Regions from separate parts of the Synechococcus sp. CB0101 genome, predicted to be linked through region 2. Evidence: predicted binding sites of a transcription regulator. Region 2 holds the regulator's gene; each other region holds the start of a gene.
The links. The regulator NtcA, encoded in region 2, controls nitrogen genes in cyanobacteria. The targets are predictions, from matches to a motif close to GTANCNNNNGNTAC.
Positions count from the first base shown of each region.

Region 1 (7,277 bases), 570 kb from region 2:
TTCGACGACCAGCAGGAGAAGCCCTGGCAGCGAAGCCTCAGCTTCTGCGGCGGCATCGTGGCGTCGCTGGTGCTGCTCGGCCTGGCCAGTGGCGCCCTGGGGCGCATCTATGGCCAAGTGCCTGGCCTGATCCCCACGCTGGTGGCCGTGCTGGCGGTGCTGATGGGCCTCAACCTGCTCGGCCTGTTGCCCCTGCAACTGCCGAACGGGCCGGATCCGGAGCAATGGCGCCAACGGGTGCCCAAAGCCCTCGCTCCCCTGGCGGCCGGCCTGGCCTTCGGACTGGCGGCATCACCCTGCACCACGCCGGTGTTGGCGGTGTTGCTGGCCTGGATCGCCCAGGCCGGTGAACCCCTGGCCGGGGTGGTGTTGCTCACCGCCTTTGCCGGCGGGCAGGTGATGCCGCTGCTGCTGGCGGGCACAGCTGCCGCCTGGGTGCCCCGCTTGCTGGCCCTCCGGGCCCTGGGCCAATGGGTTCCCCCCATCAGCGGCGTGGTGCTGCTGGCCACAGGCACACTCACCCTTCTGGCCCGCTGGGGCTGAGCCTTCACGCACGTGTTGATGAAACGCCTGATCGCCTGGATCTCCGACCTTCGCCTGGCCATCGGGCTGTTGATCCTGATCGCCATCGCCAGTGGACTGGGCACGCTGGTGCCGCAGCAGGAAAACGCTGAGCTCTATCACCGCGTCTACGACGCCCAGCCCTGGCTGGGGTTGCTCAACGGCGATGCAATCCTGCGCCTGCAGCTCGATCACGTGTATTCGAGCAACTGGTTTCTGGGCCTGCTGGCCTGGCTGGGGCTCTCACTGATCCTCTGCAGCTGGCGGCGCCAATGGCCGGCCCTGCAAGCCGCCCTGCGCTGGATCGACTACAGCAGCCCGCGCCAGCTCAGCAAGCTCACCCTCGCAGAAACCCTGAGCAGCCCGCAGGCCGACACGCAACTGGGGCAGCTGCAGGCGTTGCTGCTGCAGCGCGGCTGGCAAGTGCAGCCCCATCCCCATCGCCTGGCGGCACGCCGGGGCGTGAGCGGCAGGGTGGGCCCCTTGTTGGTGCATGCCGGCCTGGTGGTGCTGATGGTGGGGGCCGCCTGGGGCGCCCTGGCCGGCCAACGGTTGGAGCGCTATCTGGCCCCCGGCAATGAACTGGAACTGCTGAACCGCCGCGGCGAAACCCAACTCACCGTGGCCCTTGAGGGCTTCGGCATCGAACGCGATCCGGCCGGCCGGCCGGAACAATTCCGCTCCCAACTGCGCTTGCAGCCGGGCGATCCCGCCGCCAGCGCGCCGCTCCCGGCCACCAACCGGGAGATCAGCGTGAACCACCCCCTGCGCTTCCAGGGGATGACGGTGTATCAAGCCGACTGGGCCCTGGCGGCGATCCAGGTGCAACTGGGCAAGAGCCCGATTCTGGAGCTGCCGCTGCAGAGCTTCCCGCAACTGGGCGATCAGGTTTGGGGCATCGTGCTGCCCACCCGGCCCGATGGCAGCAACCCGGTGCTGCTGGCCCTCTCCAGCGAACAGGGCCCGGTCACGGTGTATTCCGCCGATGCCGAAGTGCTGGGCACCCTGGTGCCGGGCGGCGGCCCCGCCGAGATCGCGGGGATCCCGCTGCGCATCGCCAGCGTGGTGCCGGCCAGCGGCCTGTTGCTCAAGCGCGATCCAGGCGTGCCACTGGTGTACGCCGGCTTCGCCATTGCGCTGGCGGGCGGGGCCTTGAGCCTGATCGCCACCCGCCAGCTGTGGGCCATCGCCGAACCCGAGCAGCAAAAGCTGCATGTGGCGGGTCTATGCAACCGCAACCTGGCGGCCTTCTCGCGGGAACTCCCAGCGCTGCTAACCGAACTTCAGCAGGCCTGACGGGTGCCGTGGCTGGCACGGATCACCGTGTGCACATTGCCGCGGGGGTTGAAGTCGGCCTCAAGCTGCATCCACACCGGTTCGCAGGCCGCCACGAAGTCATCGAGGATGCGGTTGGTGACCTCCTCGTGGGAGATCGAGCGGTCGCGGTAGCTGTTCACGTACAGCTTGATCGCCTTGAGCTCCATCACCCGAGGGCCGGGCTGATACAGCAGACGCAGGGTGGCGAAATCCGGATAGCCCGAGAAGGGGCACTTACAGGTGAATTCCGGCAGGGTGATCGACACCTCGTAGGCCCGACCGGGGCGCGGATTGTCGAAGCAGATCAGCTCCGCTTCGGCGATGGCCCGCTCGCCATAGAGAGGGGTGCGGGTCTGGTCGGCGCTCATCGGCAGAGATGGTTCAAGGCCGGATGCTAAGCAGCCGCCCCCGGGCCATCGCAGTGGTAGCAACCGCCACACCCATGCTTCGAAAGCTGCGGCTAATAAGCGCTTCGCGGGGCCCAGTCCCCCGCCTGTCCTCCCAGAATTCCTGAGAGACTGTCGTTGACAGTGCGTCCCCAGCCACTCCCGCAGCCATGAAAAAAGTTGAGGCCATCATTCGCCCGTTCAAGCTTGAAGATGTGAAGTTGGCCCTGGTGAATGCCGGCATCGTCGGCATGACCGTGAGCGAGGTTCGTGGCTTCGGTCGCCAGAAGGGCCAGGTGGAGCGCTACCGCGGTTCCGAGTTCACCGTGGAATTCCTGCAGAAGCTGAAGCTCGAGATCGTGGTGGACGACGCCCAAGTCGACACCGTGGTGGGAGCCATCCAGGAAGCCGCCCGCACCGGCGAGATCGGCGACGGCAAGATCTTCATCAGCCCCGTGGACTCCGTCATCCGGATCCGCACTGGCGATCGCGACAGCAGCGCCATCTGATCGGCGCCTCAAGCCCACCAGGCCCCTTCACACCCCCAGGGTTTGCCCCACCAGCCGCCGGATTGCCTCCCCATCGGGGGAGGCGCCGGCGGCTTTTTGCTGCATTGATGCCTCAATCGGATCCGCCGCTGCAGGCCAGGCGCCGCTGCGCAACCAAAGCAGATATTCGTGATTGCCCGCGGGCCCGGTGATCGGTGAAGCCGTGAGCCCGCAGGCACTCCAGCCCTCCAGCGCCGCGGCTGCGATCACGCCTTCAATCGCATCCACGTGGGCCGCCGGATCACGCACCACCCCGCCCTTGCCCACGCGCTCTTTCCCCACTTCAAACTGCGGTTTCACCAGCAGCAGCGCTTCCCGCCGTTCCGGCCGCAGCAGCCGGCCGATGGCCGGCAACACCAAGGCCAAGCGGATGAACGACACATCCGCCACCGCCAAATCCGGCCAAGGGTCAGCCTCGGCATAGAGGTCGGCCGGCTCGAGGTGGCGCAGGTTGGTGCGCTCCTTCAGCACCAAACGCGGATCGGTGCGCAGGCTCCAGGCCGTCTGGCCATAGCCCACATCCACCCCATACACCCGGCTGGCACCGTGCTGCAGCAGGCAATCGGTGAAGCCCCCGGTGGAGATGCCGCCATCAAGGCAGACCCGCTCGCTGAGCTCGATCGGGAACACCTCCAGCGCCCCCAGCAACTTCTCTCCTCCACGCGACACGAACCGCGGCGGCTGCTCCACCTGCAGGGGCAGATCCGGGAGCACATCCAATCCAGGCTTATCGAGCACCCGATCGCCGCTGCGCACCTTGCCCGCCCGGATCAGCTGCTGCGCCTGCTGGCGGCTGGTGGCCAGACCCAGCTCCACCAACTGCAGATCCAGGCGTTGCTTGCGGCCCATCAACAGCAGCGTGCTGGTGTGCTGTCACAAAAGCACAGGGGAAACCGAACAAAAACGGGGGCTGCAGCGGCAAAACGGGGAACACTCCGGAGGATGTCCCTCAGCACAGGGGATCCCCCATGCCGCGCCAGCAATCCAACGTGGTCGAACTGCTCCAACCGGGCAGCTTCGTGAAACTGCGCAACCAGCCCGACGACCTTCCCCCCTTCCAGCTGATCCAGTGCCGCGGCGGCCGCTGCTGGGTGCGCCAGCAGGCCTGGGGCCAGCTCGTGCAGTGGGAAGTGGAACACCGCAAGCTCACAGCTGTGGCCTGAGGCTTCCCGCTGCGCCGATCAGGGGCCGATCCCAGCGCCCCATACATTGGTCTTGATGTGAGCCCGCGGCGGCCTTGATCGAGCGTTACACCCTGCCCGAGATGGGCGCCATCTGGAGCGAGGAAGCGAAGTTCCAGAGCTGGCTGGATGTGGAAATCGCGGCTACTGAAGCCAACTGCGAGCTGGGCCGCGTTCCTGCCGAAGCGGTGGCCACGATCAAAGAAAAGGCCGCCTTCAGCGTGGAGCGCATCCTCGAAATCGAGGCCGAAGTGCGTCACGACGTGATCGCCTTCCTCACCAACGTGAACGAGCACGTGGGCGATGCGGGCCGCTACATCCACGTGGGCATGACCAGCTCCGATGTGCTGGACACGGGTGTCGCCCTGCAGATGAAGGCTTCGGTGAAGCTGCTGCGCACCGAGCTCGACAAGCTGGCCGAGGCGCTGCGGGTGTTAGCCCGAGAGCACAAGGGCACCGTGATGATCGGCCGCTCCCACGCCATCCACGGCGAACCGATCACCTTCGGTTTCAAGGTGGCCGGCTGGCTGGCGGAAGTGGTGCGCAACCAGGAGCGTCTCGAGCGCCTGGAAACGGCCGTGAGCGTGGGGCAGATCTCGGGGGCCATGGGCACCTATGCCAACACCGATCCCCGGGTGGAGGAGATCGCCTGCGCCAAGCTCGGCCTGGTGCCCGACACCGCCAGCACCCAGGTGATCTCCCGCGATCGCCACGCGGAATACATCCAAACGCTGGCCCTGGTGGGTGCGGCGCTGGAGCGCTTCTCCACCGAGATCCGCAACATGCAGCGCACCGATGTGCTCGAGGTGGAGGAGAACTTCGCCAAGGGCCAGAAGGGCAGCTCGGCCATGCCCCACAAGCGCAACCCGATCCGCAGCGAACGCATCAGCGGCCTGGCCCGCGTGCTGCGCAGCTATGTGGTGGCGGCGCTAGAAAACTGCGCCCTCTGGCATGAGCGCGACATCAGCCACAGCTCCGTGGAGCGGATGATGCTGCCCGACTGCTCCGTCACCCTGCACTTCATGCTGCGGGAGATGACCTCGGTGGTGCAGGGCCTGGGGGTCTACCCCGACAACATGGCCCGCAACATGAACGTCTACGGCGGCGTGGTGTTCAGCCAGCGGGTGCTGCTGGCCCTGGTGGAAGCGGGCATCAGCCGCGAAGACGCCTACCGGATCGTGCAGCGCAACGCCCACACCGCCTGGAACACCGCCGGTGGCGACTTCCGCGCCAATCTCGAGGCCGACGCCGACGTGACCTCACGCCTCAGCGCCGAGCAACTGGCCGACTGCTTCTCCACTGATCTGCACCAGGCCAACCTGGGCGTGATCTGGGAGCGCCTGAGCATCTGAGCCGACAGGCTTACTTGTGATACGGCCCGCCCTGCTGAATCGTGAGGGCGCGGTAAAGCTGCTCGAGCAGCAGCAGCCGCGCCAGCTCATGGGGGAAGGTCATCGGAGAGAGGCTGAGCTTCCAACGGGCCTTGGCCTTCAGGGCGGGATCGATGCCTTCGGCACCGCCGATCACGAGCGCTAGGCGCTCTGAGCCGGAACCCTCCAGGCGTTGGGCAAAGGCAGGCGAATCGAAGGTCTGCCCCTCTTCCGCCAGCACCACTAGCTGCTCATCAGGCCGCAAGGCCTCCAGGATCGCCGCGGCCTCCCGTTCTTTGCCGGCATCGCGCAGCTCCACCACCTGCAGGCCTGGCAGCCGCTTGAGGTAGGTGGCGATCCCCTCCAGCACCCAGCCCTTGCGCACCTTGCCCACCGCCAGGATGCGAATGCGGGAGGGATTGATCACAGCAGCAGCGCCCCTACTGGCACGCTAAGCACAGCCTTCTTTGCCGCATGATCCAGCCGCTGGCTCTGTTCTGGACGCCCTACGCCGACTGGATCTACACGGCCGTGAGCACCGCCGGCCTGCTCTTGATGGTGTGGCTGGTGCTGCGCCCCCGTTAGGCCGCCCGCTCCGTCGCCGGATTAGGGCCTGAGCCGCCCGCCAGCAGATCGATCGGCTCACACACCGGGAAGCGATTGATCGCCTTGAGGGCGGCGCGGGCGTTGCTGCGCAGCTGCTCGCTGATCGCCTCGCAGTAGGGCACCTGGGCGAGCAGATCCACGGTGCGGCGCATGATCCGCACCACATCGCCTTCATCGAGGGAGGTGTTGGCGATCAGATCGTTCCAGCTCACCCCCTTGGCCCAGGCCTGCACCAGGCCCATCAGCTCCGGCTCAAACCAGAGCGGCATCACCACCGAGGCGCGCTCCTGCTGACGCTGCAACTCGCGGCGGATGCCGCGCAGATCATGCAGGGCCTCCTCAGCGGCAGGCGGCGGCGGGAACCCACTCCACAGATCCGGCCGGTTCACCTCTGTGGAGATCGCTTCAAACACCGCCGCCAAATCAGCCGGCTCCAGCTCATCCAGGTGGCCGCTCATCAGCGAAAGCCCCAGCCAAAGCTCGTTGTCACCCCGCAGTGCCGCCACGGTGCGGCCGATCTCCGTGGGTTCGAGCCCCTCCTCGCCGGCCAGGCAGCCGAAGTGGCGCAGGATCTCGATCAGTGCCAGGAAGGTTTCCCAATGGCGGTTGGCGCGGAAGTGCAGAATCCGCTGCCGCTCTTCGATTTCCGCCTCCAGCTCCTCGATACGGAAGCGCTGCTTGCGCAGCTTCTTGCGATCGCCCGCCCGATGAGCTGGATGGAGCTCGAGCGCCAACTCCAGCTCCCGCACCAGGTGGGCCTGAGCCTGCACTTCTCCCGCCAGGTCATACTGAGGGGTGGTCATGTCGTGGCGGCGGGCCATGTGGGCCACAGCCAGGGCCAGACCACCGCTGGCCTGATCGCCGTGGCGCAGTTCACCGGCGCGATGCAGCTCCGGCGGCTCGATCTCTTTCACCTGCAGGCAGCTCAGCTCGGCATGCAGGCTCACCACCGCGGTGCAGGGCACGAGCAGCCACACGTTCTCATCGGTGAGGCAGCAGAGCAGCGGGAACTGACCGGGGCCATCCACCTTCTCGACAATCACGGCCGGCGTCACCCGGCCGCGCAGCACCGGCGCCTTCAGGCTCACCAGAGCACCCTCGCTGGCAAAACGCAGCGCCAGGGTGAGCTCATGGGCCAGGGTTTCCTCGGCTTGTTGCTGCAGGATCCGCAGCAGGCGCCGCTCTTCGCGCAGGCGGCCGCGCTGCTTTTCGTAGTCCTCGAAATCGTCCCAAGCCACCTCCACCGCCTGATCGCTCAGGTGGCTGAGTTGCTCGCGCAGCTCGGCGATGCGGGCCTCATCTTCGGTG
Region 1 is NZ_CP039373.1:1,269,177-1,276,453, forward strand. It holds gene CB0101_RS06915 (cytochrome c biogenesis CcdA family protein) at 1-543, shown strand, start outside; gene CB0101_RS06920 (cytochrome c biogenesis protein ResB) at 562-1,857, shown strand; gene queF (preQ(1) synthase) at 1,845-2,246, opposite strand; gene CB0101_RS06930 (P-II family nitrogen regulator) at 2,435-2,773, shown strand; gene CB0101_RS06935 (TlyA family RNA methyltransferase) at 2,801-3,661, opposite strand; gene CB0101_RS06940 (hypothetical protein) at 3,781-3,975, shown strand; gene purB (adenylosuccinate lyase) at 4,050-5,345, shown strand; gene CB0101_RS06950 (23S rRNA (pseudouridine(1915)-N(3))-methyltransferase RlmH) at 5,356-5,787, opposite strand; gene CB0101_RS06955 (DEAD/DEAH box helicase) at 5,945-7,277, opposite strand, start outside.
Region 1: queF (preQ(1) synthase) is a predicted target of NtcA. The motif match lies at 2,303-2,316, and genes of this name have one in related genera.

Region 2 (7,277 bases):
GGCGAGCAGCAGATTGAGGCGGCTACGCACCTGCTCTGGGCTGCGTTCATCGCCTTCCAGCACGGTGGTGGCCAACTGTTCCCCCGCTTTCACCACCTGCTTGTTGCGGCGCACATCGGGGAAGGCCACCACCTGGCGTTCGCCCTTGAGCACATTGGCGGCGGAGATCAGGCTCACGACCCAATCGCCTCGTTTGCTGAGGATGCCCTCGAGCTTGGTGATGTCACTGCGGGGGACCAACAGCATCTGCCGGTTGGGGGGCTGCCCGGGCAGCACCCGCTGGAACACGTTGATGTTGGTTTGGCGTAGCAGCGCTTCGATCACCACCTTGGCCTGATCAGGGCTTTGGATCCGCACCTTGGCGATCTCCAGCGGTTGGCCGCTGCTGATCACCACATCACCGCGCCGCAGGGCGATCAGGTTGGTTTCCAGCTGCTGTAGCTCTTTGGCCGAGGCGCTGATCCGCGTGTTCAGCCGTGCCAGCTCCTCGCGGTTGCGGCGGATATCGGCATCTTTGGTGCCGATTTCGCGGCTGAGCTGATCGCGTTCCTGCTCCAGTTGCCGGCGTTGTTGCAGCAGGGGGGCCAGCTCCTTGCGCAGGGAAGCGGCCTGGGCTTCGACCATGCCGAGCTGGCTGCGGGCTTCCTGGCGGCCCTGCTCGGCGGCATTCAGCTCGCTCTGGCTGCGCTCAAGGGCCTCACGGCCTTCGCGGAGGCGCCGCTCCAATTGGTCGAGCTCAAACAGTCCGGTGCGCAGCCGATCGCTCACCAGCAGCATCAGGCCAAGCGAGATGGCGCTGATCAGGCTGCCGGTGAGCACCGTGATCACCACGGCCGTACGACGCGGCCGCATCCCGAGCAGGCTGAGGCGCGCCTTGCCCACCTTGGAACCAAGCCGATCGCCGAGGGTGGAGAGCACTCCACCCAGCAACAGCAGCGCCAGGATCAACAGCCAGCCCGACACAACCTTGCGCGACGACGCTCAGTATCGGTGGACAGCGCTCAGCTGAATCGCTTAGCCAGGGCAAGCGGATCAAACACCGTGATCTTTTTGCGGTCGATCTGCACGAGGCCCGCGTTGCGTAGATCCCCAAGCAGGCGGGTGATCGTCACCCGGGTGGATCCGATCGCTTCGGCGATCGCCTGGTGGGAGAGGCGCAGATCAATCGTGATCCCTTCGCTGGTGGGCACCCCGAAATCACGGCAAAGCACCAGCAGAAAGCTCACCAGTCGCGACGACATGTCGCGGTGGGTGAGGGTTTCGATCATGGTTTCGGTCTGCAGGATGCGTGAGGAGAGGCCCTGCAGCATCAGCAGCCCCACGCTGGCGTCAAGCTCGATTGCCTTGCGCACCGAGGCGGCCGGGGCCGTGACCATCTCCACGCGGGTGAACGCCACAGCGTGATAGAAGCGATCCGAGCGCTGGCCGGTGAGCAGCGAGAGCACCCCGAACAGGCTGTTTTCCCGCAGCAGGGCCACGGTGATCTCCTCGCCCGACTCGTAAACGCGCGAGAGGCGAACGGCGCCGCGCCGCAGCAGGTACACCTTCTCGGCGGGATCGCCCGGGAAGAAGATGGTTTTGCCGCGCTCCACCGTTTCGGTGGTGCTGCCATTCAGGCCGCGGATCACATCCAACAGCGTGGCGTTGGAGGCAACGGGAGATCCCGCCACCGGGGTGAGCCCTGCGGCGCCGGTGGTCGGGCTTTGGGAGTAGCGGCTGAAGCCTGGTTGGGCGCCGACCATAACGGCGGGGCAATTTGAGGCGGACCCTACGGATCACCCCTGCGGGCTCTTGTAGTGATTGACACTATTTCGGGGCTTGCTCCAGCGCCTGCAGCTGACTATGCCGAAGTAGCTGCAGGCCTTCGTCGGCCAAATCGAGCAGCTGGTTGAGTTGCTGCCGTGAGAAGGGAGCTCCTTCGGCGGTGCCCTGCACCTCCAGCAGTTGCCCCTGGCTGTTCATCACCACGTTGAGGTCCACCTCGGCGCGGCTGTCCTCGCTGTAGTCGAGGTCGAGCAAGGCCTGGCTTCCCACCAGCCCCACCGACACCGCGGCCACTTGCTCCAGCATGGGGGTGCCGTTGAGAACGCCGCGGGCCTCAAGGCGCCGCAGCCCCAGGGCTAGGGCCGCCCAGGCCCCGGTGATCGATGCGCTGCGGGTGCCGGCATCGGCCTGCAGTACATCGCAGTCGATGTGGAGGCTGCGCTCGCCCAGGGCTTCGAGATCAAGGCAGGCCCGCAGGCTGCGGGCGATCAACCGCTGAATTTCCTGGGTGCGGCCTGAGAGCTTCATCAACTCCCGCGGCTGCCGGCTGGGGGTGCTGGCGGGGAGCAGGCGGTAGTCGGCGCTGAGCCAGCCCTTGCCGGATCCTTGGCGCCATTTCGGCACGTCCTCCTCGAGGCAAACGCTGCAGATCACCGCGGTGCGACCGGTGTGCACGGTGACGGAGCTCAGGGCAAAGCCCATCGGATCCCAGTCGAAGCGGGTCGGCCGCAGGTCGCTCGGGCTGCGGCCATCGCTGCGGGACGGGGCTGCGGGCATGGGTTGGGCCTGGATCTGCGTTGGCTCGATGGTACGGGTGTTTGCACTACAGGTAGTGGCTGATGCTTGCCCATCGGTTCGCCACCGCTACATTCAGGATTCAGCGCGGCGGCACAGCGGAGATGACGGCGAGCATTGCAGCCCTTCCCGGCAGTGGCTCCAGCGGCCCCTTTCGGCCTGGCCACCGGGCTGCCGGCGGTGGGCGTGCCGTCAGCTCGGCATCGTCTGTAGCTGGACGCAGCCTGCGGCTGGTGGCACAGCAGGAAGGCTTGCTGCAGGTGCACACCGCTCCCTTCCGCGGCAGTTTCAGCGGAGTGTTCAGTCAGGCCCTGCGCAGTGCCGGCCTCGGCAGCCGCGTGTTGATCAGCCAGTTCCTCAAAGGGGGTGTTGATCAAGGGCTGGAGCGCAGCGTCTGGCTGTGCGGACGGCTGCAGTGGCTGAGACCGGCCGTGGTCAGCTGCCTGGCGGAGCCGGCCGCAGCCGATCAGGCCGGTGCTGCGGATCGCGAGGCTGTGCGCGACGTATGGACCTTCACCCGCGAGCAGATGCTGGCGGGACAGCTGGATCAGCTGGTGCTCGATGAGCTGGGCCTGGCTGTCGAGCTCGGCTTTCTGGAGGACGCTGAGGTGCTGGCCGCCCTCGAGCAGCGCCCCTCCCACCTGGATGTGATCCTGACGGGGCCTTCCATGCCCAGCGCTCTACTGGCGATGGCGGATCAGGTCACGCAGCTGCGCCGAGGTTTCTGATGCTCAAGAACGACCGCTGGATCAACGAGCAGGCTGCGGCCGGCATGCTCGAGCCCTTCCAGCCCAAGCTGGTGCGCCACCTGGATCCGGATAACGGCGCCCAGCCGGTGCTGAGTTTTGGCTGCTCCTCCTATGGCTACGACCTGCGCCTCTCGCCCCAGGAATTTCTGATCTTCAAGCATGTGCCGGGCACGGTGATGAACCCCAAGCGGTTCAATCCGGCCAACCTCGAGCCGGCGCCTTTGCACCGCGACAACGACGGCGACTACTTCATCCTCCCGGCCCATTCCTATGGGCTCGGCGTGGCGCTGGAGAAGATGAAGGTGCCAGCCAACATCACAGTGATCTGTCTCGGCAAGAGCACCTATGCCCGGCTGGGAATCATCGTGAACACCACGCCAGCGGAAGCCAGCTGGGAAGGGCACCTCACCCTCGAGTTCAGCAACTCTTCGGGAGCTGATTGCCGCATCTATGCCAACGAAGGCATCTGCCAGCTGCTCTTCTTCGAAGGCGATCCCTGCGAAACCACCTACCAGGACCGCGCCGGTAAATACCAGCACCAGCCCGAGCGGGTCACCCTCGCCAAGGTTTAAGGCTCACGGTGCGAGCCGAGCCTTATGCAAACGGCTCTTCTCGTACCAGGCGGCGATCTCCGGCGCCCACGCCTGCATGTGCGGCCACATCAGATCGCAGAGCACCCGGATCTCCTCCTGGGCATCGAGCTTTGCCCGCAGATCCATGAAGTGCAGGAACGCCCGCAGCGAGAAGCTCACCACGAAGTGTTGGCGGTAGTCGAAGGGGAGGATGCCGCGGGCGTGCTCCTCGGCGAAGCCGGCCGCAAGCATGTCGCGGTAGCGCTCGGCAGCCAGCCGGCAGAGCTCGAGATCCTTGCTGCGCTCTTCAGCGGTGTAGGCGTATTTCTTGCCCTGGCGATCGCTGTAGTGGCCCTCGGGGCGCAGATAGAACACCTCCTCCAGCTCGAGCTCGCCGTTGGCGGCTCTGCAGATGCGATCTCCCGTGTAACGCATCGATTGCACATCGAAGCTCACCCCGACCCGGTGGGTTCGGGCCTGTTGCATCACCGAATGGGGGAACCAGCCCACATTGAGCACGATCTGAGCGTGCTCGAGCGGTCCGTAATGGCCCCGTTCACCGGACAGCAGGCGCTTCACGCAGATCTCGCCGGCTTTGCTTTCATCGGGCCATTCGGCGCGATCGGCGGCCACGAAGCCCTCGCTGTAGTCCTGGTGCATCGCGGCGTAGATGCACTGCTGCGGGTTGGGGGTGGCGGCGATCAGCTCAACCCGGAAGCGGTTCATGGGGAAGGTGCCGGCGCCCGCCGGACTGCGGTGGCTGCAGGGTAGGCGGGGTTGGCTGGATCAGCCGTGGCTGCGCGGACCAGCCATCGGGGTTGCCGCCAGGGTGGGTTGCAGGCTGCTCTGGCTGGCAAGGCCCGCCAGCTGCGGCAGCGGTGTCGCCGCGATCAGGGCTGTGGTGAGTGCTTCGAGCTCCGGTTTGCTGCGGGCCCCGAGGGCTCGGCCGATCGGTTCGCCGGAGGCATTGAACAGTTCCAGCTGGGGGATGCCGTTCACCTCATAACGATCTACCTCCGGCTGCCAGCGCGGGTTGTCGACATTGAGGAGCACCACGTCGAGTTCGCCATGGTGTTGCTGCTCGATCGTCTCCATCGCGGGTGCCATGGCTTGGCAGGCCTCACACCAGTCGGCATAGAACTCCACCAGGGTGGGGCGTCCGTCCCCCAGCGCTACCGAAAGATCGAGGGATTGGCGCGCCAGCTTCTCCAACGGTGCGGCGGGTTGGAGGCCGCCCCGCAGGGCGAACAGGGCCAGAGCCAAAACGGCGCCCAGGGCGGCCAGCAGCATGCGGGCTCGGCGTCCGAGCAACGGTTGGGCTGTGGAGTCGGGCGTCGGTGCGCTCACGGGGGGAGCCTGATCGGGTTGCCACAATCTGCCAGCTTTCTGAAGCTGGTTAGCCTGAGCGCCAGCGGGTGAGCCTGAGTGAAGCGCCGCATCACCCTGCATTTCCCCCGCGAAGCGGTGCACCAGCCGATTGCCTATCGGTTGGCGGTCGAGTTCGACATTGCCGCGAAGATCCTGCGGGCTCAGATCGCCCCGAATCAGAGCGGCACCATGGTGGTGGAGCTCTCCGGCGATATCGATGATCTCGCTGCGGCTGAGCACTGGCTGGAAAGCCAGGGGCTTGGCCTTAACCGCGCCTCCGGTCAGATCCAGGTGGATCCTGCGCGCTGCGTGGATTGCGGCATTTGCACCAGCGTTTGCCCCAGCGGTGCCCTGAGTAGCCACGCCCCCACTTGGCAGCTCCAGTTCGACGCGCAACGCTGCCTGGTGTGCGAACAATGCATTCCCACCTGCCCGTTTGAGGCGATTGCCCTGGTGCTGGAGCCATCCCCGTGAAAGCTGTGTTTGGTCTGCTGTTGCTGCCTGTGCGGGCACCGATGTTGTTGGTGCTGCTGTTGGTGAGTGGCTACATGGGGTTGCATTGGGCGGAGGTGGCGCCGCTGATGCTCAACCGCGCCGAGACCCCCCTCCAGCTGGAATTGGCGGGGCCGCTGTTCTGGCCCCTGCAATGTCTGCAGGCCCTGGTGGTGGTGCTGTTCTGCGCGATGCCTGATCTGCTGCTGCGGGAGTTGTCGCAGCTGATGGCCGCCAGCAAGGCCCTCACCTTGGTGGTGACGTTGCTGATCGTGATCACCGGTGGCCTGTACCTGCTGCACCTGGCCGTGTTGGCGGAGGTGCTGGTGTTGGCCTCATCGGTGTTGCTGGCGCGCCTGGATCTGAGCCGGCTGCGCGTTGCGCCGGCCCCCTGGATGGGGGCCATCGGCTTGAGCGTGTGGGTGCTGCTGGGCATCAGCCTCGGGGCGCTGGTGCATGAGCGGCTTGTGCCTGCGCTCGTTTAGGGCTCCATGCAGATCGCGGTGGGATCGCTCTGCAGCACCTGATAGCTCCAGCGGTTGCCCAGCACTTTTTTCACGTAGAGGCGGGTTTCGGGATAGGGGATCGCTTCGCTCCAGAGCTCCGGTTCCTGCTCGGGGTCTGGCAGGGCAGGGTTGAGCCAGCTGGCCACAGCACCGGGCCCGGCGTTGTAGCTGGCCACCGCGAGGAACGGCTGTTGCTCCCATTGCTCCAGCAAACGACGCAGGTAGCGGGCTCCGAGCTGGGCGTTCAGCCCTGGCGTCGGCAATTCGGCGGCACTCACCGGCCGGCCCGCCAGTTCGGCGGCCGTTTCGGGCATCAGTTGCAGCAGCCCGACCGCCCCCACCGGTGAGCTCACCCCTGGGCTGAACCTGGATTCCTGCCGCGCCACGCCCCAGAGCAGCTCCAGGTCCACTCCTTCTTGCTGGGCGGCCTGGCCCAGCTCCGCCTGGAACCGCCGCGGGTGCTGTTGCAACGCCCGTTGCCATTGCGCGCGGCAGCCCGGCTGCGGCAGCCGCAGGTTGGCGAAGTCCAGTTGGCCCAGGCCGGTCCAGTCGTCGCCGATGGCGGTGCGCAGGCGCCCTTCCAGCAGCAGTTGCATTGGGCCCTGGGGCCGGCGGCCCCCTTGTTGATGGCGCCAGCTCTCCCAGGCCTCGAGGGCTTGGCCGGTGCGCCACAGCTCATCGAGCCGATGGTTGCCGCTGGCGAGGGGGTGCCAGCTCAGCTCGGCGCTGGGGCCGGGTGGCATGGGTGCGGCGCCGGGCAGCGGTTGCTGGAGCCGCACCCTGGCCCGCCAGCTGTAGTACCCAACCGGTTGGGTGCGCAGCAGCGTCTGCCAGAGCTGTTTGGCCTGTTCGCTCTGGCCCGCTCGCTGGGCGAGATAGCCCTGCCAGAACAGCTGCCGCGCGGCCAGCACCGCCGGCAGCTTCCGGCTGGGGATCGCCTCCAGGATCTGGGTGGCCTCCGTCCACTGCCGCTGCAGCAGGGCCTTACGGGCCAGCTGCCACTGCAGCTCCCAGCTGGTCGGTTCCTGGGG
Region 2 is NZ_CP039373.1:1,842,670-1,849,946, forward strand. It holds gene CB0101_RS09835 (DUF3084 domain-containing protein) at 1-963, opposite strand, end outside; gene ntcA (global nitrogen regulator NtcA) at 1,002-1,742, opposite strand; gene rph (ribonuclease PH) at 1,807-2,541, opposite strand; gene CB0101_RS09850 (cob(I)yrinic acid a,c-diamide adenosyltransferase) at 2,664-3,287, shown strand; gene dcd (dCTP deaminase) at 3,287-3,880, shown strand; gene thyX (FAD-dependent thymidylate synthase) at 3,884-4,606, opposite strand; gene CB0101_RS09865 (thioredoxin domain-containing protein) at 4,667-5,170, opposite strand; gene CB0101_RS09870 (NIL domain-containing protein) at 5,306-5,722, shown strand; gene CB0101_RS09875 (hypothetical protein) at 5,719-6,225, shown strand; gene CB0101_RS09880 (lytic transglycosylase domain-containing protein) at 6,222-7,277, opposite strand, start outside.

Region 3 (7,277 bases), 1.0 Mb from region 2:
CGGCACCTCACCGCCGATGGCCAGCACTGGATCTCCCTCGGAGTTAGCCGTGGCCAGACCGGTGACCAGGTTCGTCACCCCCGGCCCGGACGTGACCAGACACACGCCGACCGTGCCGGTCATCCGGCCCACGGCCTGGGCCATAAACGCCGCGTTCTGTTCATGGCGGCAGAGCACCAGCTCAATGGAGGACTCGCTGAGAGCCTCAAACACGCTGTCGACTTTCGCGCCCGGAATCCCGAACACATGGGTCACACCGTGCTGCTCCAGCAGCTTCACCAGAACTTGAGCGCCGTTCATGGCGTTGAACCAAACCACCTCAACCCTGAGGGGATGCGCTGGGTTCAGCAACCAGAACGCGACGATCCGGTTACAAACCTCAAGACAATTCCTGCTGCAAATCAGTTAACCGTTGACGATTAACTCCCAGATCGGAATCACCAAGCCGCGACACTGAACGGGCCTGCAGCACACCCGTCGCCGAGTCGGCATACAACTCCAAATCATCGACAAAGCCAAAGAACACACTCGTAGCAGTGGCATGGAGATAGCCATCAGATTGCTCCACGATTTCGGTGCGGGGCATGGCTTCAATCACCGGCACCAACGCGTTGAGAGCCGCCTGCGGATCAGCCACAGCCCAATCGGCACGGGCGCAATGCGCTGGGCTCGCGCAGGGGGAGAGCGCACCGCTGTGCACACCCAAATCAGCGGGAACCGGCCCCACCCAGTGGAACAGCGCCAGGGTGAGCGTGAGCAGCAAGGCAGTCATGACTGGGGGGCAGCGGCAGGCGCTGGGGCCGGGGTGATTGAGTCTTCCATGCCCAGATCGATCTCACCGATCCAGAGCAGCAGGCCGGCGATACAGGCAATGGCGGCCAATAGCAGCAGCCAGTGACGGCGATCCATGGGGTTCATCACACCTGGTTAGTTTGAGTCGCCGACCGGCCTCCGCGGCATGCAAGCCCCAGCCCCTCTGCTGCAACGCCTGCAAGCAACAGCCGACATGCAAGGCGTGCGCCGGCTGGTGCTGCTGCTCACCCAGCTTGGCGACTTCGACTCGATGGAGTACGCCCAGGCCCTGGCACCAGAGCTGCCGAAGCTGGAAGCCGCTGGCATCCGCACCCTGGCGATTGCCATTGGCGACGCCGCCGGAGCCGAGCGGTTCTGCCGCCACACCGGGTTTCCCCGCACCGCCTTGGAGGTGGATGCCGACCCCACACTCCATCGAGAGCTGGGGCTCTACGAAGGCCTGAAAACCCCAGGCGGCCCCTGGCCCGGGTTGTTGTTGATGTGTGCCGGCATCGGATCGCCAGGCACCTTGGCTGAGGTGCTGCGGGGCTACACCGGTGATCGCAACGCCCCGCAGCGCATCGACAGCCCGCTGTTCCGCTTCGCTGGTGGGGAGGGGTTCCAACGGCCGTTTGAACTCGCCACCGTGCGGCTGCGCAACATGACGGAGGTGCTGGGCAACTGGGGCACCTACGTACCCCGCAACGACTTCATCACCCAACGCGGCGGCACCTTCCTGATCGATGCCGACGACAGCCTCCTCTACAGCCACCGGGATCCAGGCATCCTCGGTTTCTCCGCCACGATGAACCGGCCCCTCAGCTTCCTCGACCCCTTCCTGTGAAACTGGAGCCCCAGCAGCGGCCGGCGCCATGTCTCTCGATCAACTGAAGGCGTTCCTGGCGCGGCTGCAAAGCGACGCTGCACTCAAGCAAGACGTGTTGGCGGCCGCCACCGCCGACGACGTGGCCCAAATCGCCATGAAACACGGCTTTGAGTTTTCCGGTGATGAGTTACTACGAGTTTCCGGCAAAAAATTTGATCGGGTCACGGTTCACAAGAACGACATCCCCGGCGAATACAACTGATCAGCACCAAGCGTAAGTTTGTTTTCGCAACAACAACGCCCCTAGTGTGTTGCAAACAAACCACAGCCTGTGGATGAGTTTCAACAAGCACTGCTGATCTTTAGCGTCGGCGCCGTCGTCACAGCCGCCACGGCCGGAATGATCCTCCGGGGCCATTGGTCCTGGCGTGGGCGCAATCCCTGGGGGGAGGACTGAGCCGTGACACTCCTCGCTGCCACACCGCTGCTCTCGCCTGGTATCGCCTGGGCCTTGGTGGTGATCTTCGCCGTGCTCTGGATCGCCCTGGGTGTGTCCTGGGGTCGCCGGGGTCAGGGCGATGCTGACGACTACATGCTGGCGGGCCGCAATATCGGCCTGGCCCTGAGTACCGCCACCTTGATGGCCTCCTGGGTGACGGGCAACACCACCTTGTTGGCACCGGAATTCGGCTACCGCAATGGGCTCTGGGGCATGTTCAGCTATGCCCTGGCCGGGTTGGGCTTAATCCTGTTTGCGCCATTGGCGATTCGCATCAAACAGTTGATGCCCCGGGGCCGTACCAGCGGCGACTTCATCCGGCTGCGCTACGGGCGCGCTGCCTGGTGGGTGTTCATGGTGATCACAGCGATCTACACCCTGGGGTTCTTGATCACACAAGCCATGGGTGCAGGCATCCTGCTGGAAGCCCTATCGGGTTTTGATTACCGACTCGGCATGGTGGTTGTGATTGGCGTCTCGACCATCTACACGCTGTACGGCGGCATGCGCGCGGTGGTGGGCACCGATTTCATTCAGTCGCTGCTGATCATGGGCTTGCTGGTGGTGGTGGCGGTGCTGGCCTTCCAGCGCTTTCCACTGGAGCAAGTGCACAGCAACCTGGCAGCAAGCCACCCAGATCGGCTGAATCTGCTCCTCCCAGCGGGCCTGCTGATCGCCTGGAACTCTGCACTCTTCTCCATGGGAGAGGTGTTTCACAACAACATCTGGTGGTCGCGAGTGTTCTCCAGCCGCACCTCTGTGGTGTTCAACTCCTTCATCCTGGGCGGGCTGGCCTGGATGACCGTGCCCGTGGTGACGGGTTCCATCGGCCTGGTGGCCCTGGCGGACAACCTCGAGCTGCCCCAGGTGAACATGGTGTTCCCGGTGATGGCCTCGCAACTGCTCGGCGCCGGGGGATCAGCGCTGGTGTTTGTGGTGGTGTTCGCCTCACTCACCTCCACCCTCGACTCTCTGCTGGCTTCCACAGCCGATCTGGTGGCTGAGGATGTGATCTTCAAGCTGCTCAATCCCCAGTTGAGCGATGCGCAGCTGCGCCAGGCCACCAAGCTCGTGGTGGTCCTGCTGGGCCTGATCACCCTGGCCCTGTCCTGGCCCAGGCTGGATTCACTGGCATCGGTGCTGTTCTTCACCGGCGCACTCGTGGCCTCCACGATCTGGCCGGTGGCCTATGGCCTCTATTGGCCGCAAGCCAACCGCCAGGCCGCCATCGCAGCCATGGTGGCTGGAAGCGCTGCTGGGCTCACGGCCTATGTGCAGATCGCGCCCTATTGCGCGGCCCTGATCTCCGCTGCGGTCTCAGCCGTGGTGATGGCCGTTGGCACGAGCCTTCGGCCGGAACAATTCCAATGGCACATCCTGCGCGGGGAGTAATCGAATGCACCCAACCCTGGCCTCAGCGCTCCTCGCGAACAGCACCTGGATAGCCAGCCTCAACCTGCTTCGCCTAGTGGTTTTCGGCAGCCTGGCGGGCCTGGCCTTTGCCGTTCTGGCGCTCCTGGTGATCTGGTGGCGCGAATGGCGATCGAACAACGTGTGGTGAAAAAGCTGTAAAGCAATTCACACCCTGAAGGGTCTGATCGTAAAGCGATTCACCGCTTTTATGCATCAACCGCTACCAATTGGCGCGTAGTTTGAAGATTCACCGGCGATCCGCGAAAAGCGGACTCTCGGTCGTGCAGGGTGTGGATATTGCACGTTCACGGCACGCAAGGTTTCAGCGGCCTCGTTATTGCCTCAAGTTGACATGGCTTTACTTTCGCCCGAAAAGCGCTCTGACACCGCTGCATCACTACGGTTTCAACCGCTTGGGCCCGACATCTACGGCGCCACCCAACCCCAGGCACTGCTGAGCAACATCCAGGAAGACGGCGAAGCCTTGCTCGACCTCCGGGATCAACACGTGGTGTCGATCCGTCCGTTCCGCGCCGAAACCCTGCTTCAGCTGTTCCGGCTGGCGGCCAAATTCGAGAGCAATCCCAATCGCTACATCACACATAATTCGCCGCTCAAGGGAAAAATCCTGATCAACGCCTTCTACGAACCCAGCACCCGCACACGCCTCTCCTTCGATAGCGCCTGGCACCGCCTCGGCGGTGACTCGATCAACATCACCGACCGCAGCAGCACCGGCATCGCCAAGGGTGAATCCCTCACCGACGTCGCCCATATGTTCAACAACTACGGCGACTGCGTTGTCCTGCGCGACAACCACGCAGAAGCGGTCTACCAGATGACCGAATCTCTGCGCATCCCGATCATCAATGCCGGCAACGGGATCGATCAACATCCCACGCAGGCCATGGCCGACCTGTTCACCTTGTTCAAGTGGAGACCCAGCCTGGCCAACACCAGCGTTGCCCCTTCAGAACGGGTTCGAATCGGCATTGTTGGCATCCCGAATCGCATGCGCACCGTGCGATCGCTGCTGCACATCCTGGCGAAATTCCCGCAAATCGTGGAAGAAATCGTCATCATTCACGACCCCAACACCCACGCATCGGATCAACTCTTCGATCCAGGGCAGCTCGAGGAGCTCCAAGACGCGGGACTGAACATTCGACTCAGCACCAATCTGCACCGCGAGATCCCGGAGCTGGATGTGATTTACATCAATGCCATTGCCTGGGTTGGCGATAGCTACGAGGTGCATGGCAGCAACTTCCGCCTCACCCGCGATCTCCCCTACAAGAGCGACGCCATCGTGCTCCACCCCCTGGCTCGCGGCCCCGAATTGAGCACCTGCATGGACGACACACCGCACAACTGGTATTTCAGCCAGGCCCGCGGCGCGGTGTTTCTGCGCATGGCCCTGCTCACCTGCCTGGTCGACCGCACCGACCGTGTGATGGATGTGATCTGAACCATGTGCGGCATCGGCGGAATCTTTCACAACACACCCCAGCAAGCGGTGGATCCCCAGCTGCTGGTGAACATGGCGGCGATCCAAGTGCATCGCGGCCCAGACGGATTCGGAATCCGGCAGTTCGAGGACGCCGGCGTGGGCTTCTGCCATGCCCGCCTCTCGATCATCGACCTGAACGAAACCCGCGCCCGCCAACCCTTCAGCAGCAGCGATGGCCAGCTGCTGATGGCCCATAACGGCGAGTTCTACGACTTCCAACGCATCCGCGCCGATCTCACCGCCCGGGGTGTGCGCTTCAGCAGCAAGAGCGATTCCGAGATCCTGCTGCGCCTTTACCAACAGCAGGGGCTGGAGCGCACGCTGCCGCAGCTGCGCGGTGAATTCGCCTTCGCCCTCTACGACCGCGGCGACGACTGCCTCTATCTGGTGCGCGATCGCTTCGGGATCAAGCCCCAGTACTGGTGCCTCACCCCCGAAGGGTTGGTGTTCGGCTCAGAGCTCAAGGTGCTGTTCGCCCATCCGTCCGTGGAGCGGCGCTTCACCTCCGAAGGGTTGTTCCATCAGCTGATGCAAACGATGGTGCCCGGCAGCACCGCCTTCGCCGGAATCCACCAGGTGAAGCCCGGCCACGTGCTGAAGGTGCAGCGGCGCGATGGAGCCCTGCAAGTGTCGGAACAGTGTTACTGGGACCTCAACTTCCCGCGTGACGGTGAACGCGACCGCAGCCTGGGTGAACAGCACCACATCGAGGCGATCCGCGCCGCCTTGCTGGAGGCTGTGGAGTTGCGCATGGTGGCTGATGTGCCGGTGGGCTGTTATCTCTCCGGCGGGATCGACAGCTGTTCCATCCTGGGCCTAGCTGCGGCGGTGAGCCAGAGCCCGGTGAAGGCTTTCACCATCGGCTTCGATGATGCGCGCTACGACGAAACACCGATCGCCCGCGAGATGGCCGACGCCACGGGGGCTGAGCAGGATGTGCTGCGCCTGTCGGGCGAGCAGCTCTATGGCTGGATGGAACGCACCATCTGGCATACCGAGCGCACGATCTACAACACCCTGGCGGTGGCGAAGTTTCTGATGAGCCGCCACGTCAACGACGTGGATTACAAGGTTGTGATGACCGGTGAAGGCTCCGATGAGCTCTTCGGCGGCTACCCCGCCTTCCGGCGCGATATGTATCTGCATGGCCTCAACGATCTCCCCGAGGAGGAGCGCCGCGCCTGCCAGCAGCTGCTGGATCAATCCAATGCCCTGGTGCAGGGCGCGATGCTGGCGGCCGAACAGATCGAGGATCCCCACCTCACGGCCGTGGTGGGTTTCACCCCCAGCTGCCTCCAACCCTGGCTGGCCTGTGCCCCTCTTGTACCGGCACTGCTGGCGGAAGCCCATCGCACGGCCCTGGAGGGCTATTCCCCCGGCCAAGCCATCGCCGAGCAACTCAACCCCGAGCAACTGGAGGGGCGTCACGCCCTTGATCGCGCCCAATACGTGTGGATCAAAACCATGCTCGAAGGGCAGATCCTGACCTGGGGTGGCGATCGGGTCGACATGGCCCATTCGATGGAAGCGCGGCCGGCTTTCCTCGATCACCATCTCGCGGAAGTGGCCGTGCAAGTACCGCCAGAGCTGCGCATCAAAGGCAAAACCGAGAAATACGTGCTGCGCGAAGCGATGGCCGGCCTGCTGCCGGAGGTGCTCTACAAACGCGAGAAATTCGCCTTCATGGCACCACCCGCTCATACCGAGCCCAAGAAGTGGCAGCAGATGAAAGAGCTGGCCAAGACCTATCTCAATGACCAGGCCATCGCTGACGCCGGCCTCCTGAGCGCTGATGGCGTCAACGCCTTGTTCGCCCGCCACGAGGACCCAGCCACCAGCGATGCCGAACGGGTGCAGATGGATGCCGTGATCAACCACCTGCTGGGGGTGCAGATGCTGCATCGGCTCTTCATCGCCAGCGACATCCCCGCCAAGGCGCGGGCGATGGCCGACGAGCTGGGCTGGCATCCCGAAGTGTCGCCGTCACTACAAGGCCATCGACAGCAACAGGAGATTCTCTGCTGAGACTGTTCTCTTCAGCACAGATTGTCCATCGCTCCTCCGGTTGCTCCGCGGCTGCAAGCCAATGGGTTAAGGCTGCTGGCCGCCATCGAAGCGATGGCGGAGGTGGGCGCGCAGCCCGATGGCAGTGTGTGCCGGCGTGGGTTCAGCCCCGACGATCGCCGGGGGCGTGAACTGCTGGGCCACTGGCTCCAGGAGGCTGGTCTCAGCTTGCG
Region 3 is NZ_CP039373.1:65,102-72,378, reverse strand. It holds gene alsS (acetolactate synthase AlsS) at 1-300, opposite strand, end outside; gene CB0101_RS00435 (DUF1499 domain-containing protein) at 380-772, opposite strand; gene CB0101_RS15155 (hypothetical protein) at 769-909, opposite strand; gene CB0101_RS00430 (AhpC/TSA family protein) at 959-1,636, shown strand; gene CB0101_RS00425 (Nif11-like leader peptide family natural product precursor) at 1,665-1,880, shown strand; gene CB0101_RS00420 (sodium:solute symporter family protein) at 2,079-3,509, shown strand; gene CB0101_RS15150 (hypothetical protein) at 3,514-3,678, shown strand; gene CB0101_RS00415 (aspartate carbamoyltransferase) at 3,883-4,998, shown strand; gene asnB (asparagine synthase (glutamine-hydrolyzing)) at 5,002-7,065, shown strand; gene CB0101_RS00405 (Zn-dependent hydrolase) at 7,087-7,277, shown strand, end outside.
Region 3: CB0101_RS00415 (aspartate carbamoyltransferase) is a predicted target of NtcA. The motif match lies at 3,741-3,754, and genes of this name have one in related genera.

Region 4 (7,277 bases), 390 kb from region 2:
CCGCCGCCGCTGGGATACAGCTGATCAAACAGATCGCGGTCGCCGCTGGCATCGATCAGGGGCTGCCAGGGCTCGGCGCTGCCCGGGGGGCAGTCGAGCGCCATGGCTTCGCTCACCTCCACGAAGCGTGAGAGGTTTTCGGCGCGCTCCACATACCGGTTGATCCAGTAGAGCGAGTCGGCAACGCGGCTCAGCATGGGGCTTCCTCCACGATCCAGGTGTCCTTGCAGCCGCCGCCCTGCGACGAATTCACCACCAGCGAACCCCGCTTCAGGGCCACACGGGTGAGGCCACCAGGGGTGACCCAGGCGTCTTTACCGCGCAGCACATAGGGCCGCAGATCCACGTGGCAGGGATAGAGCTCGCCATCGCTGAGGGATGGCACGGTGGAGAGCTCGAGGGTGGGCTGGGCGATGAAATTGCGCGGGTTGGCGCGGATCTTGTCGGCGAAATCGAGAATCTCCGCTTCGCTGGCATGGGGACCGATCAACATCCCGTAGCCCCCGGCTTCCGACACCGCCTTCACCACCAGCTCCTTCAGGTGCGCCAGCACATAGGCCTGATCATCGGGCCGTGAACACAGATAGGTGGGCACGTTTTCGATGATCGGCTCCTCGCCGAGGTAGTAGCGGATCATCTCAGGCACGTAGGCGTAGATGAGCTTGTCGTCGGCGACGCCGGTGCCAGGCGCGTTGGCGATGGCGACGCGGCCCTGGGCATACACCTCCATCAAGCCCCGCACCCCGAGCATCGAATCGGAGCGGAACACCGCCGGATCGAGGAAGTCATCGTCGATGCGGCGGTAGATCACATCCACCGGCTCGAGGCCCTGGGTGGTGCGCATCCACACCCGCCCGTCCTGGCAGGCCAGATCGCGCCCCTCCACCAGGGAGATGCCCATTTGCTGGGCCAGGTAGCTGTGCTCGAAGTAAGCGCTGTTGAACACCCCCGGTGTGAGCAGCACCACCCGCGGCGCTTCGGTCCAGGGGGCCAGATCCCGCAGGGTCTGCAGCAGCTGGGATGGATAGCTGTCGATCGGCTGCACGGTGCGGCCGCTGAACAGGCTCGGGAACATGCGCTTCATCACGCGCCGGTTCTCGAGGAAGTAGGCCACGCCCGAGGGGCAGCGCAGGTTGTCTTCCAGCACGCGCCAGGTGCCTAGTCCATCGCGGATCAGATCGAGGCCGGAGATCTGACACCACTTGCCCAGCGGTGGCCGGAACCCGCGGAGTTGCGGCCGCCAGCCCTGGGAGGTCTCCACATCTTCACGAGGGATCACACCATCGCGAAGGATGGCCTGATCGCCATACACATCCGCCAGAAACAGATCGATCGCTTCGAGGCGTTGGATCAGGCCGCGCTGCAGCAGGTCCCAATCGCTGGAGCCAATCAGGCGGGGCAGTGGATCAAAGGGAAGGATGCGCTCGCCGCCGCGGTTGCCGGAATCGTTGAGACGGAAGGTGGCCCCCAGCCGCTTCAGCAGCATGCCGGCCGCGGCGTGGTTGCGGTTGAGCTGCTCCAGCCCCAGTGCGCCCAGGGAGGAAAGCAGCGGCTGCAGCGCACTGCGGGGTTCTTCGCTGGCGCTGAAATATTCGTCGTAGCCCTTGCTGGGCCGGTAGTCGGTGAACATCGCCGAGCCTGCGGTGGCGTGATCATGCAGAGCTGTCTGGCCCCTTCAGGTGGCAGTTGCTACGGAACGGCCGGGTTGGCGCTGCTGCGTGTGCCTGCCTAGGTTTTGGCTCATGGCGCACCCTGAGCAGCCCTTGGATCAGCCCCTCTGGGATCAGGTGGGCCAGCCGCTCAATCGCCGCCATGAACCCCGCATGGCGGTCGGCAGTGTGCTGCCGGTGCAATTGCGCTTCCTGCCCAACGGCCAGCCCCCCGGCGCCTGGATGACAGCCGACATCCTCGACATCAGCCACGGCGGCATGGCGCTGCTGGTGCCCTGCCTGGAGACGACACTTGTCGGCGAGCCGCTGCTGCTCGATGTGAGTCAGCATCCGGGGTTTGGTGCGGTGCGGCTACCGGCTGTGCTGCGTTGGAGCTGCCCAGCTGGCGAGCTGGGGCTGTTGCAGCTGATCGGCGTGCAGTTGGATCAGCCCCTGCCCCGGGTCCCCCCCCTGGTTCAGAGCAGGAAATAGCGCTGGGCCATCGGCAGCACGTCGGCCGGCTCGCAGGTGAGCAGTTCGCCGTCGGCGAACACCTCGTAGGTCTGCGGGTCCACCTCCACCTTGGGCAGGGCGGTGTTGTTTTTCATCGAGGCCTTGTTGATGCCGCCGCGGGTGTTCTGCACCGGCACGCAAAGCCGCTCCAGGCCGAGGCGGCGGGGCACGTCGTCGTCGAGGGCGGCCTGGCTCACGAAGGTGAGGCAGCTGGGGGCCAGCGCCTTGCCGAAGGCGGCGAACATCGGCCGGCCGTGCACCGGGCCCGGGGTGGGGATCGAGGCGTTGGCATCACCCATCTGCGCCCACACGATCGAGCCGCCCTTGATCACCATCTCGGGCTTCACCCCGAAGAACCCGGGCTTCCACAGCACCAGATCCGCCAGCTTGCCCACTTCCACCGAGCCCACCTGGTGATCGATGCCGTGCACGATCGCGGGGTTGATCGTCACCTTGGCGATGTAGCGCTTGAGGCGGGTGTTGTCGTTGCGCTCTGAGTCGCCCGGTAGGACGCCGCGCTGCACCTTCATCTTGTGGGCAGTCTGGAAGGTGCGCGTGATCACCTCACCCACCCGGCCCATGGCCTGCGAATCGCTGGCGATGAGCGAGAAGGCGCCGATGTCGTGAAGGATGTCTTCGGCGGCGATCGTTTCGCGGCGGATCCGCGATTCAGCGAAGGCCACGTCTTCCGGGATCCGCGGATCGAGGTGGTGGCACACCATCAGCATGTCGAGGTGTTCCTCGAGCGTGTTGCGGGTGTAGGGGCGCGTGGGGTTGGTGGAGCTGGGCAGCACGTTGGCTTCCCCGCAGATCCGGATGATGTCGGGTGCATGGCCGCCGCCGGCCCCTTCGGTGTGGAAGGTGTGGATCGTGCGGCCGCCGATGGCGCGGATCGTGTCTTCGACGAACCCGGCCTCGTTGAGGGTGTCGGAGTGGATCGCCACCTGGATGTCGAAGCGATCCGCCACCGACAGGCAGCAGTCGATCGCCGCAGGTGTGGTGCCCCAGTCTTCGTGGAGCTTGAGGGTGATAGCACCGGCGCGGATTTGCTCTTCGAGCGCTTCAGGGGTGCTGGCATTGCCCTTGCCGAAGAAGCCGAGGTTCATCGGCAGCCCTTCGGCGGCCTGCAGCATCCGCGCCATGTGGAAGGCGCCTGGGGTGCAGGTGGTGGCGTTGGAGCCGGTGGCTGGGCCGGTGCCGCCGCCGAGCATCGTGGTCACCCCGCTGGCTAGGGCCGTTTCCACCTGCTGGGGGCAGATGAAGTGGATGTGGGTGTCGATGGCACCGGCGGTGAGGATGTGGCCCTCGCCGGCGATCGCCTCGGTGCCTGGGCCCACCACGATGTCCACACCGGCTTGGGTTTCGGGGTTGCCCGCCTTGCCGATCGCCACGATGCGGCCGTCGCGCAGGCCGATGTCGGCCTTTACGATCCCCCACCAATCGAGGATCAGGGCGTTGGTGATCACCGTGTCCACCGCCCCGTCGGCGCGGGTGGTCTGGGCCTGACCCATCCCATCGCGGATCACCTTGCCTCCGCCGAACTTCACTTCATCGCCATAGACAGTGAAGTCCTTCTCCACCTCCAGGATCAGCTCGGTATCGGCGAGCCGTAGGCGATCGCCCGTGGTGGGGCCGTAGGTCTCGGCGTAGGCGCGGCGGGAGATGCGATAGGGCATGGGAGGTCAGTCGAGGGGGCCGTTCACCAGGCCGTTGAATCCGAAAATGCGCCGTTGGCCGGCGAAGGGAACCAGCTGCACCTCGCGGCTGTCGCCGGGCTCAAAGCGCACGGCTGTGCCGGCGGGGATATCGAGCCGTAGGCCCCGGGCGGCTTCACGGTTGAACTCCAGTGCGGCATTCACTTCAAAGAAGTGGAAATGCGATCCCACCTGCACCGGGCGATCACCGGTATTGGCCACCAGCAAGGTGGTGACGGGCCGGCCGGCGTTGAGTTCGAGCTCGCCGGGTTCGGGGATCAGTTCGCCGGGGATCAGTGGTGCCATGGGAAGGATGCGGCGTGGGTGGTCAGCGAATCGGGTCGTGGAGGGTCACGAGCTTGGTGCCATCGGGAAACACCGCTTCGATCTGCACCTCATGCACCAGCTCAGCAATGCCCTCCATCACTTGGTCGCGGCTGAGCCAGGTGGTGCCTTCCTGCATCAGCTCGGCCACGCTTTTGCCATCGCGGGCTCCTTCCAGCACTTGAAAACTGAGCCAGGCCACCGCCTCGGGGTGGTTGAGCTTGAGGCCGCGGTTGAGGCGCCGTTCCGCCAGCAGGGCCGCGGTCACGATCAGGAGCTTGTCCTTCTCCTGAGGGGATAAATGCATGGCGAAGGGCGGGCCTGAACGCTCAGTCCAGTCAAGACCAGCACTCTGATCGCTGCCCAGCGGGCTCTGTGTTCAGGCTGAACACTGGTGGAGTGGCTGCTCCTGAAACGGCCAAACCCGTGGCAGTTCCGGTGGGGCCAGTCCGCGTTGGGCGCGGATCAGCGCCCAGATCCGGCAGAACCAGAAGCGGGCCGCCTGGCTGGATGGTCCGCGGTAGCGCGCCACCAACCCTTGCTCCAGCGCGCCGCAGGCCATCGTTCCCTCCAGCCCGGTGCGGGCTGCGCGTACTTGTTCCAGTAAGGGTGCGGCGTCCAGGGGGGCTGGCGCGGCCCACACCAGGGAGCCGAAGACCGGTTGCCCGTCCATGCCGTGTGGCCCGTGCAGCGCTTCGCCATGGAGCTGCAGCCGATCCACGAGTTCCCAGCGCTCGGGCTGGCTGGGTGTGGCTTGGCGGCGAATGCTGGTGCTGGAGCGCCAGCAGCCCTCTCCCAACGTTTCATCCGCGGCGGTGCGTCCCAGCCGCACCACCTCCATCGCCAGAAAACTGGCGCCCGGGGCCAGGTCCACCTGCAGATGCTGTTGATAGAGGGCGTCGGCGTACAGCACCAGCTCCTGGGGCAGCCACTCCAGATCGCTGTTCGCCGCCTGTCGCACCGCCAGCTTCTGCTCAGCCCAGACGCCCTGGGGGTGGAGCCGGGAGCGGCGCACGCTGCCGTACACCTTCTGCGCCGCCACACTGGTGAGCAGCGCCCGGCTGCCCGCTTCGAGATCCAGCTGCAGCTGCAGCTGATCGCCGCCCACCAGGCCCCCGGCGGTGTGCAGCAGGGGCAGCTCGCAATGGCCGCTGCTCTGCGCTGTACTGCGCATCAGCTTGAGCGGAGCGGTGGCCCCCCCTTGAAACTGGGTGCGCCCATGGCGCTCCAGGAACTGCAGCCTGGCGGTGGCTTGCCAGCCGGTGGTTGAGGCGGAGAGGGTGCCGTTCATGGGCGCATGCTCCCGGCCGTTGCCGCGCCGCTTTGGTAGCGATGATCACATAGTGGCACTCCGGCGACCGCCAGGGTGCAGCCCGTTCCGCGATGCCCACTGCCGCGATGCCGCACGAAGCCGCCATCCTGTTGGTGGAGCGCTTGCCGGATCAGGCGCCCTGGCCGGCTGCCGAGCTTGTGTTGCAGCTCCCCCTGGCCGCGGATGAGCGCACCAGCCTGCGGGGGCATCGCCGCTCAGCCTGTGGATCCGATCTGTTGTTGCAATTGCCTCGCGGTGCGGCCCTGCGTCCCGGCGAGCGCCTGGCCAGTGCGGATGGGCAGATTCAGGTGCAGGTGGCTGCGGCGGCTGAGCCGGTGATGCAGGTGCGCAGCGCCGATCCCCTCGCGTTGCTCCAGGCGGCTTATCACCTCGGCAATCGCCATGTGGCGATGGAGCTGCATGCCGATCGCTTGGTGCTCCTGCAAGACAGCGTGTTGGCCGATCTGCTGCGCCAGCGGGGGTTGGCGGTGGAGTTCGCTCAGCTGCCGTTCCAACCGGAGGCCGGTGCCTACGAAGGCCTGGGCCATCACCATCACGGCCACAGTCATCCGTGAGCACTGCTGCCGCCCGGCTGAGGTTGTTCCAGCTGGTGAGCCCGGCCCTGCCCGTAGGCGCTTTCAGCTACTCCGAAGGGATGGAGGTGCTGGTGCAGCGGGGCCAGCTGGCTGGGGCGGAGGCGCTCGAGGCGTGGCTGCGGGCTGAACTGCAGCGGGGGGCCGTGGCCGTGGAAGCGGCGGCCCTGGGGGAGCTTCAGGCCGAGCTGCGCGCATGGCGCCAAGGCGATGGCGGCTTGCCTGCAGTGGTGGCGCTCGATGGTTGGCTGTTGGCGCAACGGGAAGCGCCTGAGCTCCGGGCCCAGCAGCGCCAGATGGGGCAGTCGCTGCTGCAGTTGCTGGCGGATCTGGGCTTGCCGCTGCCGGCCGCGGCGGCGGGGATGGCCTGGCCGGCGGCATTCGCCTGGGCCGCTCTGTGCCTGGAGATCGCCTCTCCCGAATTGGAGGAGGCCTATCTCTATGGATGGGTGGCCAATCAGATCAGTGCAGCCGTGCGCCTGGTGCCGCTCGGACCAACCCAGGGCCAGCGTTTGCAGCTGGCTCTTGCCGGCTGCATCGCCGAGCGAGCCGAGGCCTTGCGCTGCTCGGATCCACGGGAGCTGTGGAATGGCGGCATCGGCGCAGGCTTGGCCCAGCTGCAGCATGCCGAGCTCTATTCCCGCCTGTTCCGCAGCTGATCGGAACTGAGTTGGCGCTGTTGCCCCGCCTCGATGCCAGCGCCACAGTGCGGATGAAGTTGCGATGGCTACATGACGCTGCCGCGCCGCCGCGTGTTGGTTCTCGGCGGGGCGGGTCTGGCCGGATCGTTGTTGCTCAAGGCTTGTGGTGTGGGCCAGCGCAGCACTGGCCCTAGGCCGCTGATCGGGGTGCTGCAGATGGTGGATGCCCAGCCCCCCAACCTCACCCGCCTCGGGTTTGAACAGGCTCTGGCCGCGGCGGGATACCGCGAGGGCGAAACGATGAGTGTTCTGCGGCGCGACGCGGCTGGTCAGCCGGCCAACACCACCGTGGTGATGCAGCAGTTTCTGCGCGACCAGGTGGATTTGGTGCTGGCGGTGGGCACCCCACCGCTGCAAGCCGCGATGCAGGTGATGCCGGCCACCACGCCAGTGGTGTTCTGTTACTGCTCCAATCCCTGGGGCGCTGGTGCCGGTACGCCACCCGGTGGCGTGGGCCAGCACCGCCCCAACGTGGTGGGCACGGTGGGCAC
Region 4 is NZ_CP039373.1:1,457,051-1,464,327, reverse strand. It holds gene CB0101_RS07910 (alpha-E domain-containing protein) at 1-197, opposite strand, end outside; gene CB0101_RS07905 (circularly permuted type 2 ATP-grasp protein) at 191-1,630, opposite strand; gene CB0101_RS07900 (PilZ domain-containing protein) at 1,764-2,141, shown strand; gene ureC (urease subunit alpha) at 2,126-3,838, opposite strand; gene CB0101_RS07890 (urease subunit beta) at 3,845-4,162, opposite strand; gene CB0101_RS07885 (urease subunit gamma) at 4,185-4,487, opposite strand; gene CB0101_RS07880 (urease accessory protein UreD) at 4,560-5,471, opposite strand; gene ureE (urease accessory protein UreE) at 5,564-6,067, shown strand; gene CB0101_RS07870 (urease accessory UreF family protein) at 6,091-6,744, shown strand; gene CB0101_RS07865 (ABC transporter substrate-binding protein) at 6,817-7,277, shown strand, end outside.
Region 4: CB0101_RS07905 (circularly permuted type 2 ATP-grasp protein) is a predicted target of NtcA. The motif match lies at 1,680-1,693, and genes of this name have one in related genera.